DNA from 4 places in the Thiorhodovibrio frisius genome. Region 1 is predicted to be linked to each of the others. Evidence: predicted binding sites of a transcription regulator. Region 1 holds the regulator's gene; each other region holds the start of a gene.
What was found. The regulator FNR, encoded in region 1, switches genes on or off when oxygen is low (the NO sensors DNR and NnrR bind a similar motif). The targets are predictions, from matches to a motif close to TTGATNTANATCAA.
Positions count from the first base shown of each region.

Region 2: a site for FNR is predicted at 1,879-1,892, ahead of hcp (hydroxylamine reductase). Genes of this name have one in related genera too.
Region 3: a site for FNR is predicted at 3,255-3,268, ahead of hemN (oxygen-independent coproporphyrinogen III oxidase). Genes of this name have one in related genera too.
Region 4: a site for FNR is predicted at 3,279-3,292, ahead of Thiofri_RS07030 (hydrogenase small subunit). Genes of this name have one in related genera too.

Region 1 covers NZ_CP121471.1:1,669,666-1,677,445, reverse strand. The annotation lists gene Thiofri_RS07820 (hypothetical protein) at 1-61, opposite strand, end outside; gene Thiofri_RS07815 (entericidin A/B family lipoprotein) at 162-284, opposite strand; gene Thiofri_RS07810 (YgaP family membrane protein) at 350-568, opposite strand; gene Thiofri_RS24730 (nucleotidyl cyclase domain-containing protein) at 1,167-1,505, shown strand; gene Thiofri_RS07805 (RNA recognition motif domain-containing protein) at 1,441-1,725, opposite strand; gene Thiofri_RS07800 (DEAD/DEAH box helicase) at 1,855-3,171, opposite strand; gene Thiofri_RS07795 (sulfur globule family protein) at 3,885-4,286, shown strand; gene fnr (fumarate/nitrate reduction transcriptional regulator Fnr) at 4,510-5,268, shown strand; gene nhaD (sodium:proton antiporter NhaD) at 5,520-7,028, shown strand; gene dnaQ (DNA polymerase III subunit epsilon) at 7,093-7,780, opposite strand, start outside.
Region 2 covers NZ_CP121471.1:3,689,116-3,696,895, reverse strand. The annotation lists gene Thiofri_RS16945 (HPP family protein) at 1-444, opposite strand, end outside; gene hcp (hydroxylamine reductase) at 467-1,759, opposite strand; gene Thiofri_RS16935 (hypothetical protein) at 2,022-2,513, opposite strand; gene Thiofri_RS16930 (hypothetical protein) at 2,829-2,969, opposite strand; gene Thiofri_RS16925 (DUF3592 domain-containing protein) at 3,086-3,343, opposite strand; gene Thiofri_RS16920 (hypothetical protein) at 3,340-4,014, opposite strand; gene Thiofri_RS16915 (hypothetical protein) at 4,048-4,239, opposite strand; gene Thiofri_RS24850 (hypothetical protein) at 4,558-4,656, opposite strand; gene Thiofri_RS16910 (NUDIX domain-containing protein) at 4,791-5,255, opposite strand; gene Thiofri_RS16905 (endonuclease/exonuclease/phosphatase family protein) at 5,374-5,748, shown strand; gene Thiofri_RS16900 (hypothetical protein) at 5,822-7,021, opposite strand; gene Thiofri_RS16895 (DUF1648 domain-containing protein) at 7,393-7,780, opposite strand, start outside.
Region 3 covers NZ_CP121471.1:4,402,604-4,410,383, forward strand. The annotation lists gene Thiofri_RS20180 (PAS domain-containing protein) at 1-1,099, opposite strand, end outside; gene bchJ (bacteriochlorophyll 4-vinyl reductase) at 1,185-1,811, opposite strand; gene hemN (oxygen-independent coproporphyrinogen III oxidase) at 1,808-3,166, opposite strand; gene puhE (putative photosynthetic complex assembly protein PuhE) at 3,676-4,491, opposite strand; gene puhC (photosynthetic complex assembly protein PuhC) at 4,510-5,022, opposite strand; gene puhB (photosynthetic complex putative assembly protein PuhB) at 5,051-5,746, opposite strand; gene puhA (photosynthetic reaction center subunit H) at 5,743-6,519, opposite strand; gene Thiofri_RS20215 (PucC family protein) at 6,548-7,030, opposite strand; gene bchM (magnesium protoporphyrin IX methyltransferase) at 7,027-7,731, opposite strand; gene bchL (ferredoxin:protochlorophyllide reductase (ATP-dependent) iron-sulfur ATP-binding protein) at 7,732-7,780, opposite strand, start outside.
Region 4 covers NZ_CP121471.1:1,503,487-1,511,266, reverse strand. The annotation lists gene Thiofri_RS07045 (nitrite reductase) at 1-1,214, opposite strand, end outside; gene Thiofri_RS07040 (cytochrome b/b6 domain-containing protein) at 1,283-1,903, opposite strand; gene Thiofri_RS07035 (cytochrome c3 family protein) at 1,900-2,799, opposite strand; gene Thiofri_RS07030 (hydrogenase small subunit) at 3,474-4,745, shown strand; gene hybA (hydrogenase 2 operon protein HybA) at 4,761-5,798, shown strand; gene hybB (Ni/Fe-hydrogenase cytochrome b subunit) at 5,791-6,924, shown strand; gene Thiofri_RS07015 (nickel-dependent hydrogenase large subunit) at 7,026-7,780, shown strand, end outside.

The DNA.
Region 1 (7,780 bases):
CTTTTAGCGTCTGCGCGGGTTTTTTCTTCGTTTCTTTATTGCTTTTTTGTTCTTTGTTCATGGGATTTTCTCGCGGGTAATTTATTGATTAGGGGAAAACCAAAAGTCGACTTCACGTAAAGGCGCAAGGGCGCTCGCAACGCCCTCCGATTTCTAATGCGTCACATATCACCTCTGACGCTTCGCGCCGCATCGCTCACGGACTCGCCGCCACTTTGGATATCTTTACCCGCGCCTTCGATGGTGCTGCAGCCGGATAGCCCCGTGATCGCAATCAACAGCATTAGGCTAAATAGCTTAGTCATCAGTCTCACTTCTCACTGTGGCTTATGGTTGGCGTTCTGATGACCTATTTGCTCACGGCCGCCGCTTTCTTGTTGGAGCGGAAGTCAAAAAGCGCGTAGGCCGGGCAGAAGCGGAAATAAGCGGTGGTCAACACCACCGCGCCAATCACCGCGACTATCCAGCCACCACCGAGAAATCCCGCGATGATCATGAGTGCACCGACAATCGCGCGGATCAAGGTATCGGTATTACCCATGTTGGGTTGTTTGTAATCAAAACGCATGACAAATGCTCCTGTTGCGGTGAATGAACTCCGGCCTGCATGGCAGACCAGCCCGAGTGAGGACGAACCCGGCTATCTGGGTTCTTTGCAATAGATTTGTCCCGCTACTAATTAGCGATCTGATTGGGAAACTGGCGTGGCAAAATTGCGAGGCTTGCATGGCGCATGTCCGGCTGACCGACTGCGAACAGGCGCACTCCCTTGCAAATAAGCATGCGCGAGCTTGCCCGTTACTGCCATAAGGCGTACCCCGATGTTGCCATGGGCGCAAAACCCTTAGCTTTAAGCTCAGCTTATTTCTCGCCCCTAAACCATGGCCTGATCCGAGCCCCTCAGTCGCGGCTCTGCTGGATAATGAAAACCCGCAACCTGCCGGCAGACATCATTCTGGCTTTCATTCCGTGATCGGGTCGCCGAGGAGACGAAGGTTCTGGTCGAACCGCTACAGGTGCCGCTTGTGCTGGTCAGTCTGCTTGCAGAATGCGACAAAGAGCCTTTGCGTGCTAGCGCACGGCTATATGTCGACCTCATCGATGTGGAGGCCGACTGAAGGGAGGGGGGGAAGTCGGGTGGGAATGGACACGGCCAGGTACTCCAGGTGACCATCAGCCTGGGTGTGGTCGAGTTGGATGAAACCAGCCCCAACTTGGGCGCACTGCTCAAACACGCCGATCTGGCCACGTATGCGGCCAAGCGCAACGGCCGCAATCGGGTCGAGCGCCATACGCCAGGCATGGAGTTTGGCGCCGATCAAAAAGATGGGCCAGAGGATGGGGAAACTCGGAGGGGAAAGACCGCGAGCCAGGGGGGCTTACCCATGGCTCGCGGAAAGCCCGCAGGGGGGCTTTGGAGGGCTTTGGCTGGTTTTGTGCTTACCAGCGCGCGCCGCCGCCACCGCCACGTGCGGGACGGTCGCTGCGCGGCTTGGCCTGATTGACGCGCAATGGGCGACCTTTCAAAGGAGTTTCGTTCAGGGCTTTGATCGCGGTATCAGCTTCGGAATTGTTCGGCATCTCAACGAAGCCAAAACCTTTGGAATCACCGGTGAATTTGTCAGTGATCAAATTGGCGCTTTCCACTTGACCATAGGCGGCAAAGGTGTCGCGGAGTTCGTCTTGGGTGACGCCATAGGCCAGGTTGCCAACGTAAATATTCATCTATCGCTTTCTCTCTAAGGGACATTGCGCATCAACCTAAGAAGACTCCAACCAGGCGATGCGCGGCCTGGATGAAGAGTGTGCGACCAATCCATTGCGGATGGCCGCGACTGTTCGAATAACGGGCTGTTAACGCGCGGCGCGGGGACCGCTAGCCCGGGACGTTTTCCGCCCGCGTGCACCCGGCAGCGTCTGGCGATGTGCCCGAGCGGAGCCGCCATTGGGCGACGCCGAACGTGGCGGGCGCGAGCCCTTGGTGCGCGAGCGGGTGTCTGCGCCATCATCCGCGCTGGCGGGAGTAGCTTTGCGATCAGAAAAGCCGGGGATGGCCTGGCTTTCGATGCGACGGCCCAACAGGCGCTCAATGCCAGCGAGCAGCGAGCCTTCCTCGGGGCTAACCAAAGAGACGGCGGTGCCGCTCTCTCCGGCACGACCAGTGCGGCCAATGCGGTGCACGTAATCCTCAGCCACATTCGGCAGCTCGAAGTTCACCACATGCGGCAGGCGTTCGATGTCGAGCCCGCGCGCGGCAATGTCGGTGGCGACCAGGGTGCGCACGGCCCCGCGTTTGAAATCGGCCAGGGCGCGGGTGCGCGCGCTCTGACTCTTATTACCATGAATGGCGGCGGCGCTGATGCCATCGCGTTCGAGCTGCTGCGCGAGTCGATTGGCGCCATGCTTGGTGCGAGTAAAGACCAGTGTCTGGTCCCAGCCGCCGCTGGCAATCAGGTGCGAGAGCAACGCGCGCTTATGGCCACGCTCGACCGGGTGCGCAAGTTGCCGCACCGTCTCGGCGGCGGTGTTGCGGCGAGCGACCTCAATGCGCAGCGGGTCGTTCAGCAGGCCAGTAGCAAGCTGCTCGATGTCGCGCGAATAGGTTGCCGAGAACAATAAATTCTGACGCCGAGCCGGCAGCAGCTTCAGCACCCGGCGGATGGCCGGCATGAAGCCCATATCGAGCATGCGGTCGGCCTCATCAAGCACCAGCAGTTCGACATGGCCCAAGTCCAGATTACCCTGACCGACGTGGTCAAGCAGGCGCCCTGGTGTGGCGACCAGGATATCGACGCCCCGGCGCAAGGCGGTGATTTGCGGCCCCATGCCAACACCGCCAAAAATCTGCAAGGCGCGCAGCGGCAGATACTGGCCATAAGCACTGACGCTCTCACCCACCTGCGCAGCCAGCTCGCGGGTCGGCGTCAGCACCAGAGCACGGGGTTGCGGCGAACGCGCGCTGGCTTGTTGGCCGCTCTGGCTCAGGCGTTGCAACAGCGGCAAGGTGAAAGCGGCGGTTTTGCCTGTGCCCGTCTGAGCGCCGGCCATCACATCACGACCTGCAAGAATGGCGGGGATAGCCTGGTTCTGAATGGGGGTGGGCTCGGTGTAGCCCCGCGCCGTCACGGCGCGCAGCAATTTGGCCGACAGGCCGAGATCGGAAAAGGACATAGAGACTCCTGAAGTTCCCGGGGAAGGTACTGGGTTGGCCTACCCAGGGATTCAGGCTGGGCCGGTCTAGGCGGTGGGGTAAGAGCGGGAGGGCCTAAGGCCCCTGATGGGCAATCTTGATTAGGTAGTCAAGGAGCGGCGGTAAACCAAACAAGCCTTGAGACCGGGCGCGCCGACCGGAGGGCGCTGCATCTGAGCGGACACCATACGCGAATGCAGCGGAAAAGCAAGGACAAAATACCCATTGTATCCGGCCACTATCTGGCTCCATCTGGCCGCCATCTGGGACACAGAGCATTTTTCACCCGAGCGAAGACGCTTCCCGAACCCGCGTCAAATTGCGGCACAGGCTGGCAGCGAAGCCTGCCGTTGCTAGAGTTGCTAAAAGACCGCCCGCAAGCCGTAATGACAATTCCCCTTGTCAAATCGTGCCGAAGGCGTTCTTTCGCTACTTCACAAGCGCGGAATCTGCACCTATACTGGCCAGCCATTCGCTTCTGCGAATGCACGAGTCGGGGCCGCAGGAGCGGTCGGACAGTTTTATTGGACTCTTGATTCGGCGCGAAACCGGCCGAATATTAACGAGCCTGGTCCGGCCCGATTGGCCCGACCCAAATGGGTAGACCCGCTCTGATTCGGAGCAGGCATTGTGTTTTTAAGTAAATGACATAAAACCGCTTACCCGCAAGACGTAACCATTCAGGAGAGAGACGATGACGAAATTTTCCAAAATTCTCGGTGTTGCCGCCATCGCTGGCGCTGCTGCTTTCTCGATGAGCTCGGCGCAGGCCTGGGGACCAGGCGGCTGGGGCGGTCCCGGCGGTTACAACAACAACGGCTGGGGTGACGGCGTCGGCGACATGTTTGGCGACGGCTATGGCGACTTCAACTTTGGCATGTCAGGCGGTGGTCGTGGTCAGGGCCGTGGTCAGGGTCGCGGCTATGGCTACGGTAATAACTACTACAACCAGGGTTATGGCTACCCGGGTTATGGCTATGGCTATCCGGGTTATGGCTATCCGGGTTACGGCTACGCACCTCCAGCTCCTTATGGTGCTCCCTATGGCGCGCCGCCGGCTCCCCCGGCTCCGCCCGCCGGTGGCGAGTCCCAATAATCGGACTCGGACAGTCTGCTTCTTAGCTCCTTAAGCAGACCGCTCAGGCAACAAGTGCCTGAGCACCAAGCCGCGCCTAATCAAGGCGCGGCTTTTTTGTGCCCGCTCGATTCCCTGTTGACCTTGACAAATCACCCTCAGGATTCGCCTTATGCATCACGTCTCTTGATCTCCGTCAATGACAGCTGCAAAATGGCAAAAAAACCAAACGGAGTGGAGCACCTTGAGTCAGGACAAAATCATCTCTTTCGAAAATATCCGGGTTGCTTGCCGCAGTTGCTCGCTCAACGCCCTTTGTCTGCCGATGGGCCTGTCGAGCGAGGATGTCGAGAAGCTGGAGAGCATCATCAAGCGCTCGCGACCGCTGCATCGCGGCGAGCATCTGTTTTCCGGCGGTGAGCGTTTTCAATCGCTCTTTGTCGTCAAGACCGGATCGGTCAAGACCTATACCCCAAGCTCCGAGGGCGGCGAGCAAGTGCTCGGCTTTCACCTGCCCGGCGAGATCGTCGGTCTGGATGCCATCGATCAGGATTTTCACTCCTGCTCGGCTCGGGTGCTTGAGACCTCGGCGATCTGCGAGATCCCCTTCCGCCGGCTCGAGGAGTTGGCAGCCACCCTGCCCTCACTGCAACATCAGCTCTACCGGCTACTGAGCAAGGAAATTGTCGAGGAATCCGAACTCCTGATGCTGCTTGGCAAACGCAATGCCGAGGAGCGCCTTGCCTCTTTTCTGGTGAGCTTGTCGCAACGATTTGGTAAGCGCGGCCTGTCGACAACGGATTTTCACCTCAGCATGTCGCGGCATGAGATTGGCAATTACTTGGGGCTGGCGGTCGAGACCGTTAGCCGACTATTTACCCGCTTTCAGGACGAGCGCCTGCTGGATGTCGACCGCAAGCATGTGCAGGTGCTTGACATGGCGCGACTCGAGACCCTCGCGGGCGTTGCGCAAAATCGGGCTAGCCGACGGGAGAGCAACTGAGCTCGAGTGGCCCAGAACGCGCTGAAATATAAAAGGGTTTCGATATATCAGCCTCTGACTGTCAAGGCACTAAAACAGCATCAGTCACAACAGAATGCCCTATCAACTCTCAGGCGCGCAGTGGCGATCCGGTCAGCACTGTCTTGCATCGGCGGCGCAATCGCGACATCCTTAGCGCTTTTTTGCCCTTGGGGCTGGTTTGCAATCAGCCGCCTGTCCCGCACCTGCTGTCTTTTTCAGGATTTCCCGTCATGCACGATCTTCGCAATCGGCCACTCCGGTCCCTCCCGGCCTTGCCCTCCATTGTCATTGGCCGCACGACCCTCGGCATCAGCACTGCGCTGCTTGGAACGCTGTTACTGCTTTTCTCGGGCAGTCTGCTGGCCTCTGAAGGCGGCGCTGCACATCTGAATCTAACCACCACCTGGGTAGGATTTACCTCACTTTTGATCTTTGTCGTCGCCTATGGCCTGGTGATGACCGAGGAATTCACCCATCTGCGCAAGTCCAAGCCGGTCATGCTGGCGGCAGGCGCGATCTGGCTGCTGATCGCCTATTATTACTCCACCCATCACGGCAGCCCGCACGCGGCGGCCGAAGCGGTGCGGCATAACATCATGGAGTTTGGGGAGCTGTTTCTGTTCCTGCTCGCGGCCATGACTTACATCAATACCATGGAGGAGCGCCTGGTCTTCGATGCCCTGCGCTCCTGGCTGCTGCGCATGGGGTTCGGCTACCGCACCCTGTTCTGGATGACAGGCTTCCTGGCCTTTTTTATCTCCCCGGTGGCCGATAATCTGACCACGGCGCTGCTGATGTGCGCGGTCGTGATGGCGGTCGGTGCCGACAGTCCCAAATTTGTCGGGCTCGCCTGCATCAATATCGTAATCGCGGCTAACGCAGGCGGCGCCTTCAGCCCATTCGGCGATATCACCACCCTGATGGTGTGGCAGAAGGGCCTGCTGCATTTCGAGACCTTCTTCCGGCTGTTCATCCCCTCGCTGGTGAGCTTTGCGGTGCCAGCCTGGTTCATGCACAAGGAAATCCCCGACATCAAGCCACCGCCAAGCAATGAGCGCGTGCGCATGAAACGCGGCGCAATCCGGGTGGTGCTTTTGTTTATTGCCACCATTGGCACGGCGGTGAGCTTTCACAATTACTACCACCTGCCGCCGGTGCTGGGCATGATGACTGGCCTGGCCTATCTGAGCTTCTTCAGCTACTACCTGAACATGACCGGAGAGATGTCAACGGTGCGAGCGGGCAACATCGAAGACAGCATGCCCTTTAACATTTTCAATAAAGTGGCACGCGCGGAGTGGGACACCCTGATGTTCTTCTACGGCGTGATTCTATGCGTCGGCGCGCTGGGCTTTATCGGCTATCTGGAACTGGTCTCCCATGTTGCCTATGACGGCATGGGGCCGACCATTGCCAATACCCTGATCGGCATTCTGTCCGCCATCGTCGATAATATCCCGGTCATGTTTGCAGTGCTGACCATGAACCCGGACATGAGCCAGGGCCAGTGGCTGCTGGTGACGCTCACGGCCGGAGTGGGCGGCAGCTTGCTATCGATTGGTTCTGCCGCTGGCGTGGCACTGATGGGCCAGTCCAAAGGGATGTATACCTTCTTTGGCCATCTGAAGTGGATGCCCTATATCGCGGCGGGTTACTTCGCGTCCATTCTCTGCCACTTCATCATCAATTTCGGGACCTTTAAGCTGCCGGCAGGTTTGGTGTCCGCGACTACTGGCTAAAACCGCCCCGGCCCTTGTGCCTCGCAAGCCGGGCGGAGACTGATCCCTCCCCGGCTTTAGCCCATCAGGCATCGCTCTGGCGCAACCACACACAGCGCCCCTCACTGGCTTTGTCGATGGCCGCCAGCCGCTGCCGATGGGCGTCGATCTCGACCTCGGTCGCGCGAATAACAGCCAGTGGCGGGCGGTCCTTTAATAGCACCCGCGCCGCCTGAGCGCCCTGCCCGTCACGCTGGCGCGCCGGCTGCACGTCCAGCTCCAGACTGGCCTGACCGCCGGTCATGGCCAGGTACACTTCGGCCAGAATCTCGGCGTCGAGCAGAGCACCGTGCAGATCGCGCCTGGTGTTGTCGATGTGATAGCGCTTGCACAGGGCATCCAGGCTATTGCGCTGACCAGGATGGCGGCTGCGAGCTAGCTTCAGGGTGTCGATCACCTCGCACTGGCTCTCGAGGCTAGCTGCGCCCTTGCGCCACAAGCGCAGCTCGTGATTCAGAAAGCCAAGGTCGAAATCGGCGTTATGGATAATGAGCTGGGCACCACCGATGTAGTCCAGAAATTGCTCGGCCACATCGCCAAAGCGCGGCTTGTCGGCGAGAAATTCATCGGAAATCCCGTGCACCTGAACCGCGCCCTCCTCCACCTGCCGGTCCGGTTGCAGATACTGGTGAAATGAGCTGCGCGTGAGGCGTCGATCAACTAGCTCGACACAGCCAATCTCAATAATGCGATGGCCTTGGCTCGGCTCTAGG
Region 2 (7,780 bases), 2.0 Mb from region 1:
GAGCAGCAGCAAGGTGAGTGCATTGACCGCAACAGGCATCAGCACAAAGCCAAAGCCGAGCGACGTGATGGACGGCCCGCCGATGACGGCCGTCAGCGCGGTGGCACCGCCGGGCGGATGAAGACAGCGCAGTGCATGCATGGCGCCGATGGAGAGTCCCGCCGCGGTGGCCGCGCTCCAGAGATCGGTGCCGAGCCAACGCGCACAGGCCACCCCGATCAGCGCCGAAACAAGATGGCCGCCAAGCAGCGGCCAGGGTTGGGAGAGTGGCCCGTGCGGCACCGCGAACAACAGCACCGCAGAGGAGCCCATGGAGGCAATCAGCCAGGGCAGGGCGGGGTCAACCGCCGGGAACAGCCAAAGCGCGAGCGCGGCCGTGGCCAAAATGCCAACACCACCGCCCAGTGCGGAAATGAGCTGTTCGCGCAGGCTGACGCTGTTCATCGGTCACCTCCTCGGCCTGGGTTCAGGCGGCGAGTGCGAGTTTGAGATCCGCGTGCGGATCGCCATTGGGCAAGCGCAGATCATAAGCGGCTTGCAGACGAGCAAATACGCCCGGGGTGATGAATGCCGGCGGCTGAGGGCCGAGGTTGATGCCTTTCACGCCCAGATGCAACAGCGTCAGCAGCACCGCCACGGCTTTTTGTTCAAACCAGCTGATGACCAGAGTCAGAGGCAGATCATTGACCGTGCACTCCAGCGCCTCGGCCAGGGCTACCGCCACCATGATGGCGCCATAAGCATCGTTGCACTGGCCCATATCCAGTAATCGCGGCAAGCCAAGATGCTCGCCGTAGGCGTGATCGCGAATGCGATACTTGCCGCAGCCGAGAGTGAGAATGAAGGAGTCGGCTGGCGTGGCGGCGGCATAATCGGTGAAATAGTTACGCCCCTTCTCGGCACCGTCGCAGCCGCCGATGACGAAGAAATGGCTGATCTGTCCGGCTTTTATGGCGTCGAGAATCGTACCGGCCTGCTCGAGCAGTACCTGGCGATGGTAGCCCACCGGCTGCTCCACGCCGAGTCGCTGTTCGCACGGCGGGCAGGTACGCGCAGCGGCGATTACGGCGGAGAAATCGCCGTTTTTAATGTGCTGACCGTCCGGGACCGCCACGGCATTGGTGGTGAACAGCCGCTCGCGATAGCTCTCGGGGGGGATCAGCACGCAATTGGTGGTGCCGACGATGGGACCGGGAAAATCGGCGAATTCCTTTTTCTGATCCTGCCAGGCGCCACCATAGTGGCCGGCGAGATTGGGATGCGCCTGAAATTTGCTGTACATGTGCGCCGGCAGCATCTCGCCATGGGTGTAGACCTTGATGTCGGTGCCTTCGAGCTGTTCGAGCAGTTGCCACAGATCGAGCAAGTCATGGCCGGTGATCAGGATGCCCGGGCCAGCTAAGGTGCCCTCGCGGACCCGGGTCGGGCGGGGCGCGCCGAAGGTGGCGATATGGCCCTCATCGAGCAGCTGCATGACACGCAGATTCTTCTCGCCGCATTCCAGACAATAGTGCAGCAGGGTGTCTTCATCGAAATTCACGTTGGTCATGGTCGCGAACAGGGCTTCTTCGATGAAGGCCGAGACGGTCTCATCGGACTGTCCAAGCCTGCGCGCATGGTGGGCATAGGCGGCCATGCCTTTAAGGCCGAAAATCAGCAGTTCCTGCAAGGACTGCACATCTTCGCTCTTGCCGCAGACGCCGGGGCTGGTCACACAGGCAGATTGACGAAAGGTTTGCTCGCATTGATTACAGAACATGGACGCACTCCGGTGGCAGTGAGTAGAGACAGGAACAATCGCGCGCGGCGCAGGCCAGCAATTGGCCTTCGCTGCGCGACAGCGGAGTACAGTCTGCAACCAGGCTCGGGGAGATGGCCTTGATCCGAGTCAAGCGGGTCAGGCGGCCAGGCTGATCGGTGCAAGCCTGCAACTGGACCGGGATCGGAATCAACGGCCTTCCCTACGTGGAAACAAGGTCGGCGTCTCCAACCTATGTTTACGAGGCTGCATCTAGGTTCACTCAGCTGACGGCCTGCTCTTTTGCTGGGGGAGCAACGAGGCGCCTGGTCGCAAAAGCAAGAAGCCAGCAGGCGCAACGGAACCTAAAGCACCATGGCAGGAGAGCAGCGCATCGTCGGGTGGCATGACATGCCCCCCGCGCGTCGATGGTTAATCCTCCAGCGACGCTCTCAGCAGCATTGCGGAGAAGCCCATGGAGGAAATCAATTGGCATGCTGCTCAAACTTTCCTCCGGCGGAATCAGGTCGGACATCGGTGGCGCGGACAGCCGCAGCATCCGGTTGCCGCGGCGCTGAAACTGATAATCCACCGTCAGGATCTCCGCCCTCCAGCCGCTGGCTTCGGCTTGGTCGATGACAGCGGGCAGATGCGCCGATTCAGCGCCTGCGAGCGTCAGCAGGGGGAAGACGCGAACCTCGCCACTGACGCGCATCAGCTCTGTGATCGCCTCGCAATGCGCAGCGGCATCGATGTGCTCCGAATAGGTGAACAATAGGTGGGACACTAGGGCCAGATCAAAACGACCGGCGGGAAAAGGCAGATGCGGCAGCTTGGCGGCAACATAGCCAGCGACCCTGGATCGCCAGGCCCGAATTGCGAAACCCGAGGCAGGCGCAATTAGAGAGTTTCTTAGTGGGATTTAGTCGGTATAAATAAGGTGTGTTGTGTCTAACGCTCGCATGAACGGCATCCAAAGGGCGATCTTGATCATCGCGGCGCAGCCAAGGAAGGCCGTGAGTTGGACGGTGATCATGGTTCTGTTTCCCTTTCCAAATGGGGGCAATCCAGCCAGAAGAAGGCATGTCTGTCAATCCGCCGGTTCCGGCAAGAAGGACAGATCCATGGCATACCGCTGGGGATGATCCGAGTCGATGAACACCGTCACATGGCTGCGATTGAGGTACTCACTGGGATCAAACAAAACGGGCTCGCTGGTGAAGACATGCACCTTGCCGGCGCGTAGGTTTTGCCACTGGGTTGTGATCCGATAGGGATGCCGAGCGCGGGCGCTGAAACGGGTATCCTGGTGAATGCCAGTGACGGTTGTCTGAACCGGCTTGCCGCTCAGTTACTGCCGACCGGCGCGATGAACTCAATGGTCGTGCCCTCGCGATCCTGAAAGCGAACCACCGGGCGATAGGTACTGCTGCCACCGGAACCCGAACCGGACTGGCTGGAGCGGGTGAGATCCACGACCGTGCCGGTCGTCGAGAGCGCGTTGTCGATGAACGCCGTCGTCCGGTAATAGGCGATTGCCGCGATGGCCAACAGCACCAGACCCATCAGCGCGAACAGGACGCCGACAGAGCCGAGCATTTTCATGGTGGGATCGCCTCCTGATGCTCTTTGAGCAAGTGTGGCGCAGATAGCAGCCCACAGTCCGGCAACCCATAGCCCCAGCGCCACGGCAGGCCGGTACAGGGACCGCCGCCCAGGCGCACGGAGCGATACATGAGATCGCCCACCAGCTTATAGAGCCGTGCAACCTGACCATCACCCAACCCATAGCGCGCATTCAGCGCGGCCGTTCGCCGTGTGGCGGTCTCGATCACGCACTCGCGCAGTGCCTGATCCGCGTGCAACCGCGCTTCGAAACTCGCTTGCGCGCTGGACGCATTCAGCCCACCGGCATGATAGACCCGATCATGCGCAATGCAGCACGACTCCCATGGCGGGTGATCATCATGAATGGCGCGAAAGCCCGGCAGCCATCGGGACAACTGTGCCCACAGAACGGAGAGCCCCCCGCTGCAGCCGTCGCTGACGAAAGGCCGCAGGTGATCCGGGTGAAACGTCTCGAGCCGTCTGAGACGCTCATGCTGGGACAACTCCAAGGCTTGTTCCATGTTAGACACTGTGGTGCCGAGGTCCGAATCCGCCAATACCCCAGTCGGCACGCCAGTCGGAACACCGGCAGCCAGGGCGAAAAACGCCAACAACAGTCCCGCGAAACGATCGCAAGGTTCATCCACCATCCTTCGGATCGCGATCATGACCAAAGCTCCCGCCCTCTGTGCCAAACTGCTTCAGGTCGGCGATATCCGCGAACGTCCGATCATCAGCCCGCCAAGTAGCGCGCCAGCTGGAATGGTCACCCAGCCGAACAGGAACAAACTGAAGGCGCTGAATGCAGCCGCTCCGGCGAGTCCCTGGAAAGGGTTCATGGGTGGCTCACCCAGGGAACTTGTCGTGCCGAACCACAGATAATCCAGATTCATTATCTTGTGCCATCGTGATATGACCAGTGCAAGGATGACCGGGGGACCGATCATCTGCAATGATCAGGATTTGCAGAAGAAGGCTTGGAGTAATTACTGTCCCCGTCCATGTTACTGGCAAAGTCACGGAAAATCTCAGCTGAAAAGGGTCAATCTGTTGGCGTTACGCCGACAGCCCGGCATAGAGCGACATCGCAACACGCAGGAGGTCAGAGTTAGATCAATCCGTCATCGAACGCCACGGCACCCGCATTCAGTGGCTACCGCCGCGACGCATGCTCATGCGGCTGCTGCAAGCACCCTTCCGCCGGCGGCAGGTCATCGATACCCGCGGGTAGAACCCGCGCTAATCCTTCTCACATCCGCGCCGGCGCTGATCAGAAACGCGATCGCCTGTTGGTCCTTGCGCCACACCATGACATGCAGAGGCGTATCACCATCGCTATTGGTGCTTGTCACGCTGATTTTCCGCCTGCCCATTTCCGCAGGAAATAGCACGTCCGAAGCCGATTGCAACACGTCATCCAAAGTTCGCATGTGCGTTTTCGCCATCAAGCGCCAGGCAACACTTGAACGTCCGGCGACCAAAGCGGTTTGATTTGGCCCGTCTCCCGGTAACGCCGATAGTCGTCGAGAATCTGTGCATGATCGAATGCCAGCGGCGCGGGCAGCGCATCAGGTGAGAAGATTGCCAGATTGCGCGCATCATCTTGCGCCCGTGGCTCACCGCTGGCTTCTGCCACATAGACGGCGCTGGCGGTATGGCCGCGCGGGTCGCGTTGTGGGTCCGAGTAAAGCCCCAGCAGCGCTCGCAGTGTCACGCGCAACGCCGTTTCCTCAAGGGCTTCGCGCACCGCTGCGGCTTCGATGTGCTCGCCAATGTCGACAAAACCGCCGGGTATGGCCCAGCCCGGCGGGGGGAAGCGCCTTTCAATCAGCACGATGGGCCGGAGGGGCCGGTCGGCCAGTTCGATGATAATGTCCGCTGTTAGGAGCGGTGTTTGTGGTTTAGCCATCGCGAACCTCAGCTTTGGTCAGGGTCGTGCAGTCTTCTTGCTCTCGGTATTGCTCATCAGAGAAACTCCCCAATATCCGCAGGCAGGTGACCACCAATCAGAGCAAACTCCGCGCAGCATGCCCTCCAATCGACCCAGCTTACAAGCGGCCCGAGAAGCCTGGCAATACCGCGGCCAGACTCGACCACCCTTCGCGCAGAGCCCGGGACCAGATCAAGAATCTGTCTGGGATTACCCGTGTCCGCCAATCAAGGCTAGCATCCTGGCTGGCGATCTGAATGCCAGTCCCTGGTCATCGGCCTTTGCTGGGCTGAGCCAGACCGAGGTGCGCCGCGCAAGCGGGTTGCAACCCACCTGGCCGGCGGTTGGGCAAGGCTGGTTCGGCATCCCCATTGATCAGGTGCTCGTCACCACCGCTTGGTGGGGTGCTGAGTCCGGGTCCACCCGGTCGCTCGGTTCCGATCACCGGGCGCGCAGCGTCTTGCTGTGGTGACTGCGTCCATCGCGATCCTGTCACCGCGAGATGCATGGCTCCGAGCCACTCGCAGCCGATCGCCATGGCTCGGTTAGCGGGCCTGAAGTTGCTGGCGGACAAAGGCATCGGTCTGACTGCTGGCCATCAGTTCGTCGAGAAACGCCCGGATTCGCTCTGACTCCCCAGTGCGCTCCGCCGTTTCGAGCGCGAAGCGGCGTGCCTCCCAGACATCGGACGCTGTGAGCTCATAGAACCGACCGGCCGCCATCCAGCGCAGCGCCGCCATGGCAGCGTGCGAGGCGAACGATGGATTTGAGTCCTGATAATCCCGCGCCGCGCGCAGCAGGGTGCCGATGTCCACCGGTGAGCGTTCCGCCAGCTCAGCGGCCAGTTCGAGGAATCCCAGGGTCTTGGCGGTGGCAAACCAGCGGCCCGGATCCGAAGGGGTGGCGGCAATCAGATCGTTCAAGATCATCCGCGGTTCCTTGCCGGGGTATTTCTTGATCAATGCGCGGCAGGTTGCCAGGTGAGTCGTGGCCTGATTGGCCTCCAATGCAAAGCGCGCATAGGCCTCCTCGGATCGACCGGCCTCCAGCAGGATCGCCTCGCAGGTCTGTGCGATGGCGGTTGGACTGTTGTTGATCCCATGGGAGTCTTGGGCATAGGCAATCGCCTCATCCCCGCGCCCCATCGCGACCAATGCCTGCACGCCGAAGCACCGATACCCCCAGGACAGATAGGGCGCGGTATCGATCAGTGCCAACAGCTCCTCATGGCGCTGTGCCTTGAGCAGACAGCTCAGGCAGGCCGGTGTCCATTTGCAATACCCACCAGCCGACTGCCAGCTGGCGCGCACCAGGGACAGACAGTCATCAGCGAAGCGGGACGCCCGCTCTGGCGTGCGGCACAGCTCACCCCAGCGCTCGCTGACTTCCCACAGGTAGTCAACGCCGTCATCATCGACCGCCTGCTGTAATCGCTCCAGCCAGCGTTCGTTCTGGGTGGTATCAACAGGCGCCGCAAGCACAATGTCGATCAGGGCATGCACCGTTTTGCCCGCCGCATTGCCCAAGGCGCCCGATGAGGTATCGATCTGCGCGAGCGCCGGCCACAGCTTCTCCATCAGGAGAATGGCGCCGTCAGCGGCGAGCACCGGATCGGTCCGCGCCACTTTCTTGATTTCAGAGAGCGCTTCCTTGAGCCGCTCGGCCGCGAGCTTGGAGCCCTTCCACCCGAATGCGTTGGTGCGAAAGCGCGCGCGAAATTCCCATCGGTGCTTTGGTTTGGCCATCTGGTTAGACTCCAATGCGTTGGGCGCGGCATTGATTGGTGCCGCGCGGGGCCAGCCCGTGGCATGATCGCTTACCCGGGCTATCCAATTGCGCGATGGTAACGCGATCTGGCGGTTGGCTGCTTCCATCCGGCGCGGCTTGACTGCTTTGTTGGCAGTGAACGGGTGCGACCACAGGCTGGCGCCTATTACGGTGGCTGGATCACCGACGATGTCGTGGGTCCATTCAAAGGCGAGCCAGGCACCGGGCATTGGTAATGCCCTGGGAAACGGGCGCTGGCGCGCAACGTCGTTCCAGTTGCCAGGCCAATGGGCTGGTCTGCAACGCAAACAGGGCTGGCCAAACCGACTGAGCCAGCTCAGCGCGGCGGTTATTGGGGCGGTCGCAAATCGCGCCAGAGACGCATCGTCCAGACCAGCACATAGACCAAGAAGATCCCGAGCGCGATCAAGAACAATGACTCATCAAGTCGGACGGGATTGGAGAGATTGGCCTGAAGAGTCAAGAGTCCGACAATCAGCAGAAAACCAAAGAGCGCAGTTCCAAAACCCCAGAGCCGGTGACTCAGGCGGACAACGGTGGCCTCGCGCCGCTCCGGGCTCAACCAGTAGGCACGGTGGGGAAGATTCACCCATCGCATCGGTGTGTGTCTGAGTAGCGTGGGGGAGAACCAGAACAGCAAGAAGAGGAGGGTGTCCACTCCCAGCATCACGGCGGTGCTGGCCGCGCGTGAAGCCCAACCGTCGGCGAGGCCGCCC
Region 3 (7,780 bases), 2.7 Mb from region 1:
TGGGAAAAGGCTGTTGGTTCGCGTCGACGAGTCGCCAATAGCTCTCTTCGATATGACGCCCCTGGTAGCGACCGAAAGCACTATCGAGCAAGCGATGCGCAACCGGATTGGCCTCGGTGATGAAACCTGCGGCATCGACGACCAGAATGCCCAGGGGAAAATGCTCGAACAGAATTCGGAATTTGCCGAGAGCAAGCCCGGTCTGATCGCGCGCGCGCCGGAGCGCCGAATTGTCCCGCCCGATGACAGCCGCGCCAATCACCCGGCCCGCGTTTTCTCGACAGGGTCGGTACGTGACCGACATAAAAGACTGCGCACCGGGCTGCAGCTCGAACCAGGCATCGTAGGAGACGATTTCTCCGTCAAAGCAGCGGTCCAACTGAGGTTTAACCCGCGCACTGAAAACACCCTCGCCAAGCATATCCGCGACATGGTGCCCCACAATCATGCTGCGGGGCTTGCCGAAAACTCTCTCGTAGACGGCATTCACATAGCGGTAAATATAATCCGTATCAACAAAGGACACGGGGTCACCGACGGCGGCTAGAATAGACTCGACCTGACGCAGCTCTTGCTCGACCCGCCTGCGGGCACTGATATCGCGCCCCACCCCGATGATGGCGGCATCGGCCCCGTCTCCGGCGGGTAAGCGGGTATAAGACCAGCCAAACCAGCACCAGCCAGCCCGGGTGGACAAGCGCTGCTCGGAGTAAAGACGCGAGCGCACGCCCAGGGTATCGAGCGTCACATTTTCTTCACACTCAGCATCGCCATCGAGCCATTGCAGTACCTCGATGATTTCGCCGTGCTCTTGCGGATGCACAAAGTCGAGCATATTGCGCCCAAGCAGCGCTGGCGTTTCCACCCCAAGCAGTTTATACAAAGAGGGCGTAGCGAAGCGCAGAACACCTTCGCCATCGAGCACGATGACGGACTCCGCGAAATGATCAGGCAACCGGCACGACCACCGAGCCGCATTCACCGGCTCCGAGGCAGACACAGGATTGCGTTGGAGCCAGCGCGCACGCAGCCAGAGCAGGCTGACCGGCAGGGCACCGAGCAGCACACCAGTCAGCAGGAATGCCAAGGGAGACAGCATGCGAGTCGAGGCTGGGCAGGAAACTCAGCCAGGTTGGGGCGAGGTTGGAACGCGACTCGGCACCGCCTGGTTGGAAAGAGAAAAATCAGCGCCGCCAGTCGATCTCGAACTGACAGGCCGGGGCACCAAGTGCCTGGCACTGCGTTTCGCGCACTCGCGCTCGCGGGCTGACCAGGATTTGGCACAAACGCTCGAAGGCACCAGCATAGAAGTCGCAGACTGGAAGGCTGGCCGTCGCACCACGACAGATTGGACATTGGGCAATGGACACCCGCACCGGGCGTCCCATTTCAAACCCATAGTGACCGCTGCCGACAAAGGTCCAGGCGTTATTGGCGACGGCTTTCAGCAGCATGCGACATGCCGGGCCGGGTGGCAGCCATTTCAGCACCCGCTGAGCAGGCTTCGGGATTCGATGCGCCAGCAGGTAATCGCCGGTACGCAGGCCAGCATCGCGCGAGACAGCGCCCGCAGCCTCGATCGAGAGTTCCGCGCGCAATGCCTGTTGAAGCGCAATCACCTCAGCCTCAGGGACCATCTCCGAAGGCAGATTCTGCCGGTAATGGGATAAGCCGGCAGTGGCGAAAACCCGGTCAGCAGTCTCGGCGCTCTCAAGCGCAAGCAAAGCCTCACCAACACGAATGATGGCATTGGGGCCAATGCGCGCTGGCTGGGCACCCGGCTGCGGAGCCTGCCCGCCCGAGACTGTCAAAGGGACCTCGAGAAATGCCAGCGGGCGCGATCCCAGGCGAAGTAGGCCTCGTGCTCGGTGCACAAATGCCGCAGCAAATAGCGTCCTGTCGGGGTAATGCGCAGCTTATCGCCCTCGACATCGACCAAGCCATCGCGGGCATAGGCCGCCAGGCGATGGTATTCCTCGTCCAAGCAGCCTTCGGCCAGTTCCAGTGGCAGTTCAAGATTACAGATGAGATAGCCGATAGCCTCGCGGCGACGGCGGTCGGTCGAATTGAGTAAATGCCCGCGGGCAATGGGAAATTCCCCGCGTTCGATCGTGGCTTCCCAAGCCGAGAGGTTGGGCTCGTTCTGCACGCAATGACCATGCACGTCGCCAGCCGCGCCTGTGCCCAGCCCGATGGTATGGTCCGCCCGCATCGTGGTGTAGCCGATACAGTTGCGCCCCAGCCGCCCTTCATCCTGAGCAATGGCCAGTTCATCGGTATCGAGCACAAAGGTATCCAGCCCGACCCACACATAGCCGGACCCCAGAAAGGACTTGACCGCCTGCTCGAACAACCCCTGCCGACCCATGTCATCCGGTAGTCGGTGGATATCAATGGCATGCTGATGCATGGCAAGGCTGGTCCCGCGCGAGTAGCCGAAGCAGGCCACCCGATCAGGCGCCATCTCGATCACGGCATCAAGCGTAGCCTGAAAGCTGTCCGGGGTTTGCTCGGGTAAGCCGTAGATCAGATCGAAACCGATGGAGTCGAACCCGACCTCGCGCGCCATCCAGTAGACATCGCGTACCAGGTCGATGGACTGAATGCGCCCGATTGAGCGTTGCACCCGAGGTTCCAGATCCTGCACGCCAAAGGTGACGCGTCTGAAGCCCAGCGCATACAGCAGCTCGAGCTGACCAGCGGAGGTGCGGCGCGGATCGCACTCAATCGAGGCGTCGGTTTCCGGCAGGATGCGGAAACGGTCGTTGACTAGCTCTACCAGGCGAGTGAGTTGCGCGTCGTTTAGGTAATTGGGCGTGCCGCCGGCAACATGGAGTTGTAAAACATCGCGTCCAGCGCCGATGGCGTCCCCGACCATCTCCACCTCACGTTCGAGCGCATCAAGGTAGCCATCGATGCGCTGGCTATTGTGCGTCACCGTGGTATTACAGCCGCAGTAAAGGCAGCGCCCCGGACAGAAGGGAATATGCAGATACAGGGCAAGGGTGTCATCGGGATTCCGGCCCACGTCCCTGAGCGCCTGTCGATAATCCGCCCCGGTGAACCCCTCCGACCAAGCATCTGCCGCCGGTGGATCAGGACGGTCGAAACAGCTAAATCGGGTCAGTAACTCCGGCGAGATATCGACGGACACCATGTTAGTCATCAGACGGCAACCTCAGCGTGGCTGGGCGGTAAACAAGCGCGCAGTCCCGAACAACCTTATCTGGCCAGGCCAGTTGATCGAGAAAGACATGATCGGGAACAAAGCCGCGCACAGAGGGCGCGGGCCTTTGATGGCCTGAGCGATTCGGCCGCAGACGGACAACAGGGGGAAAGACAGATTGAACGGATCGCAATCTGTTGGGTCGCGATTCGCCGGGCTGGAATTCCGGGTCGCCTCGATCAGTTGCCGAGTGGTCCAAAACGTGAACCGGCAAGATACGCATACAGCGTCCTCCGGGGATTCTCCAAAGGCAGCAGGGCCGCACAGAATAAGTCAACCGCCGACTCAATACCTTGACTCAACTCAAAGGCATCGCACTTAGCAAAGCTTAAACCCCTTTCCGGCGTTTTGCCAAATTCCCGGACTAGCGGCACTGCAAATGAGCAAGAAACTGGAGCCAAACACGCTACGCGATAGAATGAGCTTGAACAAGCACGCGCAAGTGCTCGTTATTGCGCCGATGTCTCTGACGGCGAGCCTTTCTGCTTCTCTTTGGACGCTGACACCTCATTGGGCTCAAACACCCAGTCCCACAAGGCCGAATCGGCCACGGGAAGCACCAGAAACCAATGCTCAAGAATGGCCAGCGCGAGCAGGCTGGCACCCAGCACTGCGGCTTGCGCAGTAAAGCTGCCGGGCGGAAAATCCAACGCATGCTCGATCAGCAGGGCCATCACCACGGTAGCCACTGTCACCGAGATAGGAAACAGCAGATTCATCGGGCGCTTGGCGAGATAGCTGGTGAGAAAACGCAAATGCGCCGGCAGCCAGTCTTCGTTCAGGTTGGGCACACCAAAAAACAGATTGAGCTTGGAACTCCAGCGCATCCACCAGAGAACCGCGAAGGTCCAGGCGGCCATCTGATTGACCTGCCCCCAGCTCAACGCGAATAACAGCAAGCCGACCGAGACAATAGCCAATTCATGATACAGGCTGGTCTGAATTGCCAGCCAAAAGCGCTGTCGCTGATGGCAATCATGCGGGCAATCTGCCTTACGCGGACCTGTGAGGGCATTCATGAAATAGGTCATTTCAATCCAGCCCCAGATCAGCACACCGCTGGTAAAGCCGAGATAGGCACCCAAGGTGTCGGCTCGATCCGCCACCCAAATGACCACCGCTACAGAAGCGCCGCCGAGCAGCGTAGCACCAAGCAAACTAAAGCGATAGGTTCGCGCCGGGAGGCGGTCCAGAAACAGGATGACCCCGGTACTAAACCACCACAAAAACAGCGCGTAGAGAATCGCGAGCGCAAGGCTCAGCATGTGCAGATACAGTTGTAATTAGCGTGGGACGTCTGGCTGCGTTGGGTACCCGGTTGCCGGGTCTGCGGCGGACGAAGAGGATGTATCTAGATGCTTGGCTTCAAGGAGCTCACGAAAGGCAGCGGCGTTATCCACGCCATAAGCGCGCAAATCGAGTTGTTCGCCAGTTGTCGGGTCTTCTAGCACCAAGCGACCGCTAGCGCGCAGCGATACGATGTAAGGACGGTCTTTACCGGTTTCACTGACCTTGCGATAGTGCCCAAGTCCGCGCAGAACGCCGAAGATGAAGCCATCCTCTTTAGAGTCAAGCACGGCGATTGGCGCACCCTCGGCGATAACCTCAATGGTGCTCTGGTCAATCTCGCGGAAAAACAATTTGCGTTCAACAACCACGGGGGCGAATTCCGTCTCGCTTTTCCCAATCCCGGTCAGACGCACAAAGGCGGCTGCCGCAATGGTAAAGCCAATCAGAAGGGCCGCACCAATTAGCAGGGGTCGCGGAAACTGGCGGCCCTCGAATGCGTCACTCAAGGATGATACCTCGTATTTGGCAGTCGGTTCAGGATGACGACGATGTCGCCAAGGGGTCGGCGCTCGCGGTCTCCGCTCCAGATGTTGAGCCTGACTCCGGCGATGCTGAATTCGGATGATGAGGGGCAACATCCGATGGAACGGCTTCTGCCTCGGCCTTGAGTGCGTCGGCGAGCAGTTCAGCGACGTCCTCGACGTCTGGAATGGCCCGCAGCATCGGCTGCGCCTTGGAGAAATGCCATGGCCTGACATTTGGCCACATCAGGAGGTAACTGACCTTTTGCTTAGCAATCAACGCCAGGGGAATATCGCCAGAGCCGTCGGAATGGACGCGCAGACCAGCGCTTTCGATACTCTTAAATGGCAAATTCACTGCGATGGGCACGACCACACCATGGCGGAAAATGACCCGCTTACTGCTGATGCTGTAGATAGTCGACCGCGCATAGAACCACGCAAGCATCGACAGAATGGCAACAGTCACCAGCCCCACAAAAACGAGCCACAAGGCGGACCCGAGCACAACGTCCCAGCCGTCGCCGTCGGAGAGAATAAAACCCGCCCGAAGCAAAATCAGTACGCCAAAGTAAATCCCCACCTCGCGGACATGAAACGCCCGTTTGGCCAGCGGCACCCACAGCGGGGTGCCCTGCCAAAGGAGCTCCTCCCCATCGGGGAGGAGCGCAGGCAAGCCGGGAATCGGCTCGACTTCGAATTCACTCACAGAACGGACTCCGCCCGATTCGGAGTGGCATACAGCGTACCAGCACCATAGTAAGCCGAGACCTTGTCTTCTTCGGCCAGGGTGATCTGGTCATAGTTGGAGAGAGTGGGGACATCATTGAAGTGGATGCCATTGATAGACCGGACTTTCACTTCACGCTTCTGGCCCTTGATCACGCACAGGGCAATCGGCACCAACACCTTCTTCTTGTTGCCAGCTTCGAGTTCCAGGTAGCGCACTTGGGGCTCAGCACGGTCAACCCAGATTTCGGTCACTTTGCCACCGACTTGGCCGTCAGCGCCGATCACGGTCATACCGCGGGGATCGGGATCTTTATCGACCACGGCAAAATGCTTGGCTACTCGCATCGGCACGATGCGCGGATCGCCAGCGTTGGTGAGGTCAGGCTTGTTCGCGCGAACGGCATAAGCGCCGGGGCCAACACCCGCGAGCATCGGGTTACCGACCGGACGATAGGCTGCACCGGCGAAACGATCGACCTGCTCCAGCTTAAAGTCGTACTGCGGACGCTCCGGACCGGGCTTAACCACATCGCCGCCATTGTGGGGCAGCTTGAAGGTCTTTGGTGCGGGCATAAACGGAAAGCCCTCGGTCAAAATAGTTTTGCCGAAAATTTGCACCGCCTCTTGCGGATAGCCCTCACGTTTGTCCTCACGACGGTTGAAGAAAATGACGCTGAGGAGCGACAACCAGAACGCCCAAAGCGTGACCTGCGCGAGGTCAAAATATTGTGTGATGTAACCAAATTCCATGCGGAGATCCTCCGAAGAGAGAGTTGAGTTAAGGAAGCTCGGTCAGCCCGAGCCTCGACGACGATGGCGCCTTGGCCGCCCCCGTGCACCGCACGAGTAGGCCAACCGCGATCAGGGTTGCGAACAGGAAAAGACTTTCGAGATGGTAAACCAACAGATACCAGGCGCTTAGTCCGGTCAAAGCCGGCTCCAGCGCACTCTCCACAGCCAGCCAGGAGAAGAGATCACTTGGCACACCGCCAAGCACAATCGCTATCCCGAGCGCGGCTCCCTGAACCGCACCAGAAACTCCTAAGGCCAGCCCACTTTGACCATTGTGCGCCAGATGAATGGCAGTGGTCAAAGCTCCGACGGCAAACAGCCCGCCGCCGAATCCGATTAGCGCCTCATTGGCGCGGAAAACTTGTGCCCAGCCAGACGGCAGTTTGCGAGTCGAAACATCCGCAGCATGCGGGTATTGCGACGCAGTCCGAAGCCATTTTTGCGCGAGTAGGCAATAGGCGGCCATCATGATGCGGTGACCAACTCCAGTCCCTGCGAGGTATAGAAACCGCGAATAATGCGCTCGCAACGACCGATATGCCAGGGTTTTAACGCGCTATCCTGTTCAATAAGCGCGCGAAGCCGTTTCTCGGCGATGGGAACAATAGCTGGAGAGCGATCACTGCGCGGAAAGAACTGACCGACCGCATGCATCAGCGCCAATGCCCGGGTACGCGGCGCGAAGGTAAAGATCACTGCGCAGCGAGCCTGCGCGGCGAAGCCGCGAATCAACGCCAGCGCGTCCTCAGGCTCGTAATGGATCAGCGAATCCATGGCGACAATGTAATCAAAGGTTCCGCGCTCGGCATCCAGCATATCGCCCACCGAGAAATTGACCGACCCGCCACCGAGCTCACCAGGCGCTCGCTCGCGCGCCAAGTCGATGAGGGTCGCGGACAGGTCCACCGCCACCACATCGGCGCCACGGCGCGCGGCAGCCAAGCTGAACAGGCCAGTCCCACAGCCGGCATCAAGCAGGCGGCAGCCGGAGAGATCCTGCGGCATCCAGTCGAGCAGCGTCTGACGCATCAGCTCGCGGCCCTGGCGTACGGTCTCTCGAATGCGCCCGAGCGGGGCATCGGAGGTGAGGCGTTTCCAGCCATCGGCAGCAGTGCGGTCGAAATAGGTTTCGATTTGGCTGCGGCGCTGCTGGTAGGAGGCATTGGCCATTTAATCGAATCCTAAAAAGTCGAACAGATTGCGGTCTTTCATTGGACTG
Region 4 (7,780 bases), 170 kb from region 1:
TTGGAATTGTTGTGCGGGGTCTCGGTATGGCAACTGGCACAGGTGACATCCACATCCGGCAAGTCGTTGGCGACTAGGTCGACCCCCATGCGCCCGCGCGGGATTTTATGCCCTTCAGGCTCGTGGCAGTCGGTGCATTGAATGCCGGCAGCGGCATGCACATCGTCCTGCGGACTGAAGGGATTGCCCCGCTTGGCGCCATGGTGCAACAGCCGCTGGTTCTCATCGCCCAACTGGGTGGCGGCAAAATTGTGCTCGTAGATATCGCCGCCCATGTTGTGCTGATGGCAGCGCAGGCAGTTGTCGCTGCGAATCTCGGCGACAGTCAGGGCCGCGTGCATGCTGCGGTCCTGGTTCCAGCGGGTGCCTTTGTCGTCGCGAATGACATAACGCTTGTTCATGTCGTAGGTGCGCGAGTGGCAGATCAGGCAGTCAATACCTTCCTTAGCCATCTCGGGCACATCGCCGATGGGCATCATTTTCTCGGTGGCGGGCTGGTAATTGCCGCCAATGTGACACTGACCGCAGCCCTCGCTGCGCATCTCAACCTCGCCTCCTGCATGCTCAGGGCGGCTTTTCACCAGCGCCGCCCAGCCGGTCCAGGTGAAGCTGCCCGGAATACCGCAGGCGCGATCAATCTTACCTACAGGAATCTTGTGCGGACCGGCGTTGACCTGACGCCCGTCGTAGCCAAAGGTCGAGAAGCCGCCGGCCGAGGTCTGGAACTTGAAATGCACCGAGTTAACGATGTCATCGAGCGTATTGACCGTCTTCAGCCCCCCTTCGCCGTGGTTGACGGTGATGGTTTCATGACAGCGCAGACAGGTCTCGGGCCCTTCATATTTGCGGATGCCGGCCTCGCGGAAATACTCGATATGCTTGGGCTCGATCTCACTGACGAAGGACGGGGTGTTCATCAGCATCTCGATCTTGACCTGACGAGCGAAGGGCTCTTGATCCTCGCTCACCACCGCTGCGGCTTTCTCGTAACGCGCCTCCTCGCTCAAATCGCGCGCTAGCGCTTCGAACTCAAGATCACTCAGTTCTTGGCTGCTCTCATAGCTGAGCGGCGCATTGGTCTTGCCGACATAGGCATCGAAGAACAGCGGATAGAGAAATTTGTACGCCAGAATCACCGCCAGCAAGATGCCGCCGATGATCAGGAAACGACGTTTGGACTTGGGGCTGACAAGGTCTTCGGTCAGGGTACTCATGATCTTTTCTCGATATCAGTCAGGCGCGTGGGCCAATGCAAGCTGTAGGCGCAAACCAAGGTGCATGCTTAATGCTGATCTGTCTCCCGGTGCCAACCTGTAAACATGGCGCGCAGGTTGGTGGTCAGGGTCTCTCCAGTGGTGATGATGTACATGTGAACAATTAAAAACATCACCAGAAAATAGGCCAGGGTCAGATGCGCCATGGCAATCAGCCAAAGGATACCAATACCAAAGAGGGTTTCCGGCAGATACACCGAGTACAAAAAGGCCCAACCGCTGATGATTAAAAAGGGCATGAGTCCATACATAACACCAATGTAACTAATCTGCTGCAACGTATTGAGCTTCATTTCCTCGGTGACATGAAAAGGATGTGGCGCATTACGGAAAATCCCATAGCCGTAATAGCCCATCTGCGCGAACAAGCGTTGGAAAAAGCCCCGGAATTGAACCCGGTAATGACGCCCATTGGTGGTAAACAGATTCCCGACAATAAAAACCACCCAACTGATGGTCAGAAGAATGCCGGAGGCGTTATGAATAGGCACGGCGGTATTGAAGGACAACAGCCAGGGCGTGCCGGAAAAATGCATGCTCGCACCCGTGACCATCAGCACAATGAAGATCACCGCGTTCAACCAGTGCCAGAGGCGCATCCAGATGGGATACAAATACAGGGCGCTCATTGTTTGTCTCCTTCATTCGCGGCTGTCGCCTGCTGCTCGCGCAAGGACTGATAAGCCCGGTAACGGCCATAGCCATGGGCTGCCAGCACCAGCACCGTCAGGCCGATGATGATCAGCGCCAAGCGATCAATCAGCGGGTTGCGGCTCATGCCGACGATATATGCCTGGTTAAACACCGCCTTGGCGAAAAAGCCCTTTTCTTCGATATCCTCGCGCGAGCGGTATTGATAAAGCCGGCTCAAGAGGCCCTGTGCCTGGGAATGGCAGTTGACGCAGTTGGCGTTGCTCTGCTCCTTGCTCAGGATTTCATGCGACACCGGGCGACCGTTGTCTCTCGAAGGGGTATGACAATCCAAACAGCGCACCGACGCCCAGTGCTTGTCGCGATTCGGCAGCCAGGCGTGGGAAGTGCTGAAAGCATCGCGCAATTCCTCGTGGCAGGACAGGCAGATCTGATTGTCGTAGGCGACGATATCGGGGATATCGCGCCCAAGCAGGGAGGCTCTGAAGGCGTGAGGATCGTGACAGGAGTGACAGTTAAAACCCGCCGCCTCAGAGTCATCGGAGCGCGCATGCACGCTGGCCTGATATTCCTGATCGATCACCGTGAAATCGACGCGGTCGGTGTTTTCCGGGTGATCCTCGTGGCATTGCACGCAATTTAGCTCCGCTGCCGATACGTCTGGCGAGTGCGGGTAGCTCTCATAGCCGTCTTCGTGGCAGTGGCTGCACGCCAGCTCGCCATGCACGGAATGCCCGAATGTTTTTTCATTGAGTGCCAGATTAACAATGTCGCCAGTGGCCGGGTCGCGATAGGCCAGGGTGGCCATGCCATGACAACGCAGGCAGGCACGCTGTTCGCTCGCGGCTTCGGCAGCCGGGGCTGGCAGCGCCATGGCCGGCTCCGCAAACCCGATGCTGGGAGCGCCCAAGCCAAGCGCCAATATCAGCGCCAAGACAAACCCAGACGCGCTTTTTGGCAAGCCCCGCAGTGCCGCGTACTGGTTTAGCACGGACCCGTCAGAGCGCTGGCCAGGATGAACTGCATGGTGTTTTTTTATCATCGAATCAGTCAACAGACAACTGCCCCCCAGGTCAGTCTTTCAACATAGTGACCATAGCGCCAAACGCGCACTCCTGCCCAGGAAAAACGCGCCTGATTGATCCCGGGCAATGGCGCGATCCCGCAGCTGAGCCCCGTTTAGATCTCGGCCCGATTCTGCACAAACCCCAGAAACCCGCGCATTCGATCACCGGCACACGACAACGCACATTCGCTAAAAGCGCACCCCGCCAGATTAAAACAAGCGCGAACCAATCGCATTACCATCCGAGCAGCGCAGCCCGATAACTGAGTAAAAAACCCTGTTAAAAACTGATTGAGATCAAGCATCTTAAGCGATCCGCACCGGGGCTGGACAGTTGGTTAAATCCGGACTATAAGTAATATAGCACATAAGCATATTAGCACTTTCGCATATTCTTGACGGGCCGACTGGGGTTTCTCCCGCAGCGGTTCGAATTCTTAAAGACTCCAGCGAACGACGACAGAGGTCAGGCAGAGCGCGCCATGAACAACCAACAACAGCCCTTTTCGGATGCCTCCAGCCATGGGAGCCTCCCGTCCTCCCCGCCACCTGCGCTGCCGCCTGCACTCGAAGACCATCTGGAACTCCATGGCCTGAGTCGCCGCCGCTTTTTGCAGTTTGCCACCAGCATCACCGCCGCCATGGGGCTGCCGGCAACCATGACCGGCCAGGTGCTGGCGGCGGTGGAACAACAGGCTGCCAGCCCGGCGCGTCCGCCGGTGATCTGGCTGCATTTTCAGGAATGCACCGGCTGCACGGAGTCCCTGCTGCGCGCTACCCACCCAACGCTCGAGGGGCTGATTCTTGATCTGATCTCGCTGGATTATTCCGAGACGCTGCTCGCCGCCGCTGGCCATCAGGCCGAGCAGGCACTGCATGACTCGCTTGAGAAGAACAAGGGCAACTTCATTCTGGTGGTCGAGGGCTCGGTCCCCACGGCGGACAATGGCAACTTCTGCAAGGTAGCCGGCAAGACACCCCAGCAGATGCTGCATGAAATCGCACCCCACGCGGCTGCGGCCATCGCCATTGGCTCCTGCGCCTCCTGGGGCGGCGTGCAGAGCGCAGCGCCCAATCCAACCGGGGCTGTCGGTATTCAAGAAGCACTGGATCTGTATGGCATCACCAAGGCCGACGGCACGCCGCTGCCGGTGATCAATCTGCCCGGCTGCCCGGCCTCGCCCTACAACATCCTCTCGACGGTTCTGTATTACCTGACGCTGCAACAGCTCCCCGAGCTGGACGCCAAGCACCGCCCAAAATTCGCCTACGGTCGCCTGATTCACGAGAACTGCGAGCGTCGCCCGCACTTCGACGCCGGGCACTTTGCCGAGGAATACGGCGACGAGGGCCACCGTCAGGGCTGGTGCCTATTCAAGCTCGGCTGCAAGGGTCCCGAGACCTATGCCAACTGCCCGGTGATCGAATTCGGCGATGTCGGCGGCAACACTTGGCCGGTCGGCATTGGCCATCCCTGTTTTGGCTGCTCGGAGCAAGGCGTTGGTTTCCACAAGCCGCAGCATGAGCAGGCAAAAAATGTCTCTGTTACCTCGCCGTCCATCTTCCCGGGAATCATCACCGAGCACCCCGGCGGCGTCACCCTGACCTCCGCTGCTGTGGCCGGTGCCATCGGCGGCGGCGCCCTAGTCTATGCCTTGGGCGCGAACAGCAAACTCAAAGCGCTTGAGGAGGCGGAAGCCCAGAGCGCATCCGACCCATCATCCGACGCATTATCCGAAGGCACCAAGGCCTAACACGGAGGAACACCCATGAACATTGATCGTCGTCAGTTTTTCAAAGTGATGGCCGCCGGTAGCGCGGTCGCCGTCGGTGCTTCACCGGTTCAGGCCCGCGAGTGCAAAACCTTACCACCGGATGCCATTGGCATTCTTTATGATGCCAACCTGTGCATCGGCTGCAAGGCGTGCGAGGTCGCGTGCAAAGACGCGAATGACATGCCCGTCAGCGGTCAGGGCGCCATCGATCAGGCCTATGGCGTCAATGGCGCCTGGGATGGCGATGACGACCTGAATGGTCGCACCATGAATAAGATCAAGGCCTATGTGGCCGAGGGCAGTCGCACCGATCTCGATGACCCTGATGCATGTTTTATCAAGCGCGCCTGCATGCACTGTATCGACCCGGACTGCATCTCTGCCTGCCCGGTCAGCGCCCTGACCAAAGACCCCTTCACCGGAATTGTGCAGTACAACGCGGATGCCTGCATCGGCTGCCGTTATTGTCAGCTCGCCTGCCCCTTTAACATCCCCAAGTTCCAGTACGACAAGACCTTCCCGCAGATTGTCAAATGCCAAATGTGCGCGCCGCGCATTGCCGATGGCGAGATTCCGGCCTGCTGCGATGTCTGCCCGACTGGGGCTAGCCTCTTTGGCCGGGTTGAGGATCTGCGCGCGGAAGGGCATCGGCGACTTGCCATGCAGCCTGGCGAGCGGGCGGAATTTCCGCTCAATCAACTCGGCGGCAAGACGCGCGAGACCGAGGCGGAAAAATACCTTCCGCACCTCTATGGCGAGACCGAATCCGGCGGCACCCAGTATCTGATGGTGGCCGGCGTACCGTTCGAGCAGCTTGGCATGCCGCCGGTGGGTGATGAGTCGCGTGCGCGTCTGTCCGAGACGCTGCAACATACGCTATACAAGGGCATGGTCGCCCCCGGCCTGCTGCTTGGTGGTCTGGTCTATGCGGCCTATCAGCACACCAAGGAAGATCGCGAAGATCATCCGGAGCATGATCCAGAGTCGGAAGACAAGTCGGTGTGCGGGCAACCGGAGCACCACGATGACTGAGGCCTTCCGCCCGGTCGGTGGCAAGGTGCTCACCCGGCACTTCAAGTTCATGGGAGTGCTGGTGCTGATCGCCGGCTATTTCCTCATCCGCCGCTTTGTCTTTGGCATTGGGGATGTCTCTAACCTGAGTGACGGCTTCCCCTGGGGCCTGTGGATCACCTATGACGTGGTCACGGGCACCGCCATCGCCTGCGGCGGTTATGCCATGGCGTTGCTGGTGTATGTCTTCAATCGCGGGCAATTCCACCCGATGATCCGCGCCGCGCTCCTGACCAGCGTCTTTGGCTACACCCTGGCCGGCGCATCCATCGTCGTCGATGTGGGCCGTTACTGGCAGCTATATAACGTCTTTCTGCCGCAGTACATCAATCTAAACTCCGTGATGCTAGAAGTCGCGCTCTGCGTGACTCTCTATACCTTGGTGCTCTGGATTGAGTTCTCCCCGGCGATACTGGAGGCGATGAAAGCCAACCGGCTGCTGCGCTTTATGCGCCATATCCTGTTCTTCTTTATCGGCGTGGGCATGCTGCTGCCGACCATGCATCAGTCCTCGCTTGGATCCCTGCTATTGATTGCTGGCTACAAGGTGCATGATCTGTGGCAAACGTCCATTATTCCGCTGCTGTTTTTGCTCACCGCCATCACCATGGGCTATGGCATCGTGGTGTTCGAGTCGCTCTATGCCTCGGTCAATCTCGGACGCAAACTCGAAACCCCGCTACTGAGCAAAGTCAGCGCCATTATTCCCTGGCTACTCATTGCCTATCTGGTGCTGCGCATCGGGGATCTGGTCTTAAGCGGCCACATCAGCGCCATCGCCGGCCCTGGTCCCGAGCCCTATCTGTTTCTCGCCGAGATAACCCTCTTTGTCTTTGCGATTGTCATTTTGATGGACAAACACCATCGCACCCGCCCGACAATTTTGTTCTGGAGTTCACTGGCCGTGGTATTAGGCGGCGCCCTGTATCGCTTCAATGCCTTTATGATCGCCTTCGACCCCGGTCCGGGCTGGCATTATTTTCCATCAGTTGGGGAGATGAGCATTGCCCTTGGCATTGTTGCCTTTGAGGTCATGGCTTATCTGTTCTTTGTGAAAAAGACGCCCATCATGGCAGTGGAGCATTGAGCGGCTTGATTAACATGCGGCGTTAGCGGCTTTTTTGCTCAAGACACCTTTTACTCAGCTTTATTGAGGGCGACTAAAGTCGTCCCTACAGGGAGACATCCGTGACCATTAACCGCATCACAGTAGACCCGGTAACGCGCATCGAGGGGCATCTGCGCGTCGATTGCGACGTCAAGGACGGAAAAGTCGTCAATGCCTGGTCGAGCGGCCAGATGTGGCGCGGCATCGAGACCATACTGACTGGCCGCGACCCGCGCGATGCCTGGCTCTATACCCAGCGCATCTGCGGCGTCTGCACCACGGTGCATGCCATTGTCTCAGTGCGTGCGGTCGAGAATGCACTGGACATGGAAATCCCGCTCAATGCCCAGCTTATTCGCAATATCATCATGGCCGCCCATGGCATCCATGACCATCTGGTGCATTTCTATCACCTCTCGGCACTCGACTGGGTGGATGTGGTCTCCGCCCTTTCGGCTGATCCAAAAAAGACCGAGCAACTGGCCCAAAGCCTGTCAAACTGGCCAAACAATAGTGCTGCCCAATTCGCCCAAGTACAGGCGAAGGTGAAAAAGTTCGTCGAAAACGGCCAACTCGGCATCTTTGCGCATGGCTACTGGGGCCATCCGGCCATGATTCTACCGCCTGAGGCCAACTTAATGGCGGTGGCCCATTATCTGGAAGCACTCGAATACCAGCGCAAGGCCAATCAGATCACCGCCATTCTGGGCGCCAAAACCCCGCATATTCAGAACTTAGCAGTTGGTGGCGTAGCCAATCCCATTAACCCCAATGAGCAGTCCGCGCTCAACATGGAGCGCCTGGCCTATGTCAAGACCCTGATGGATGAGATTCA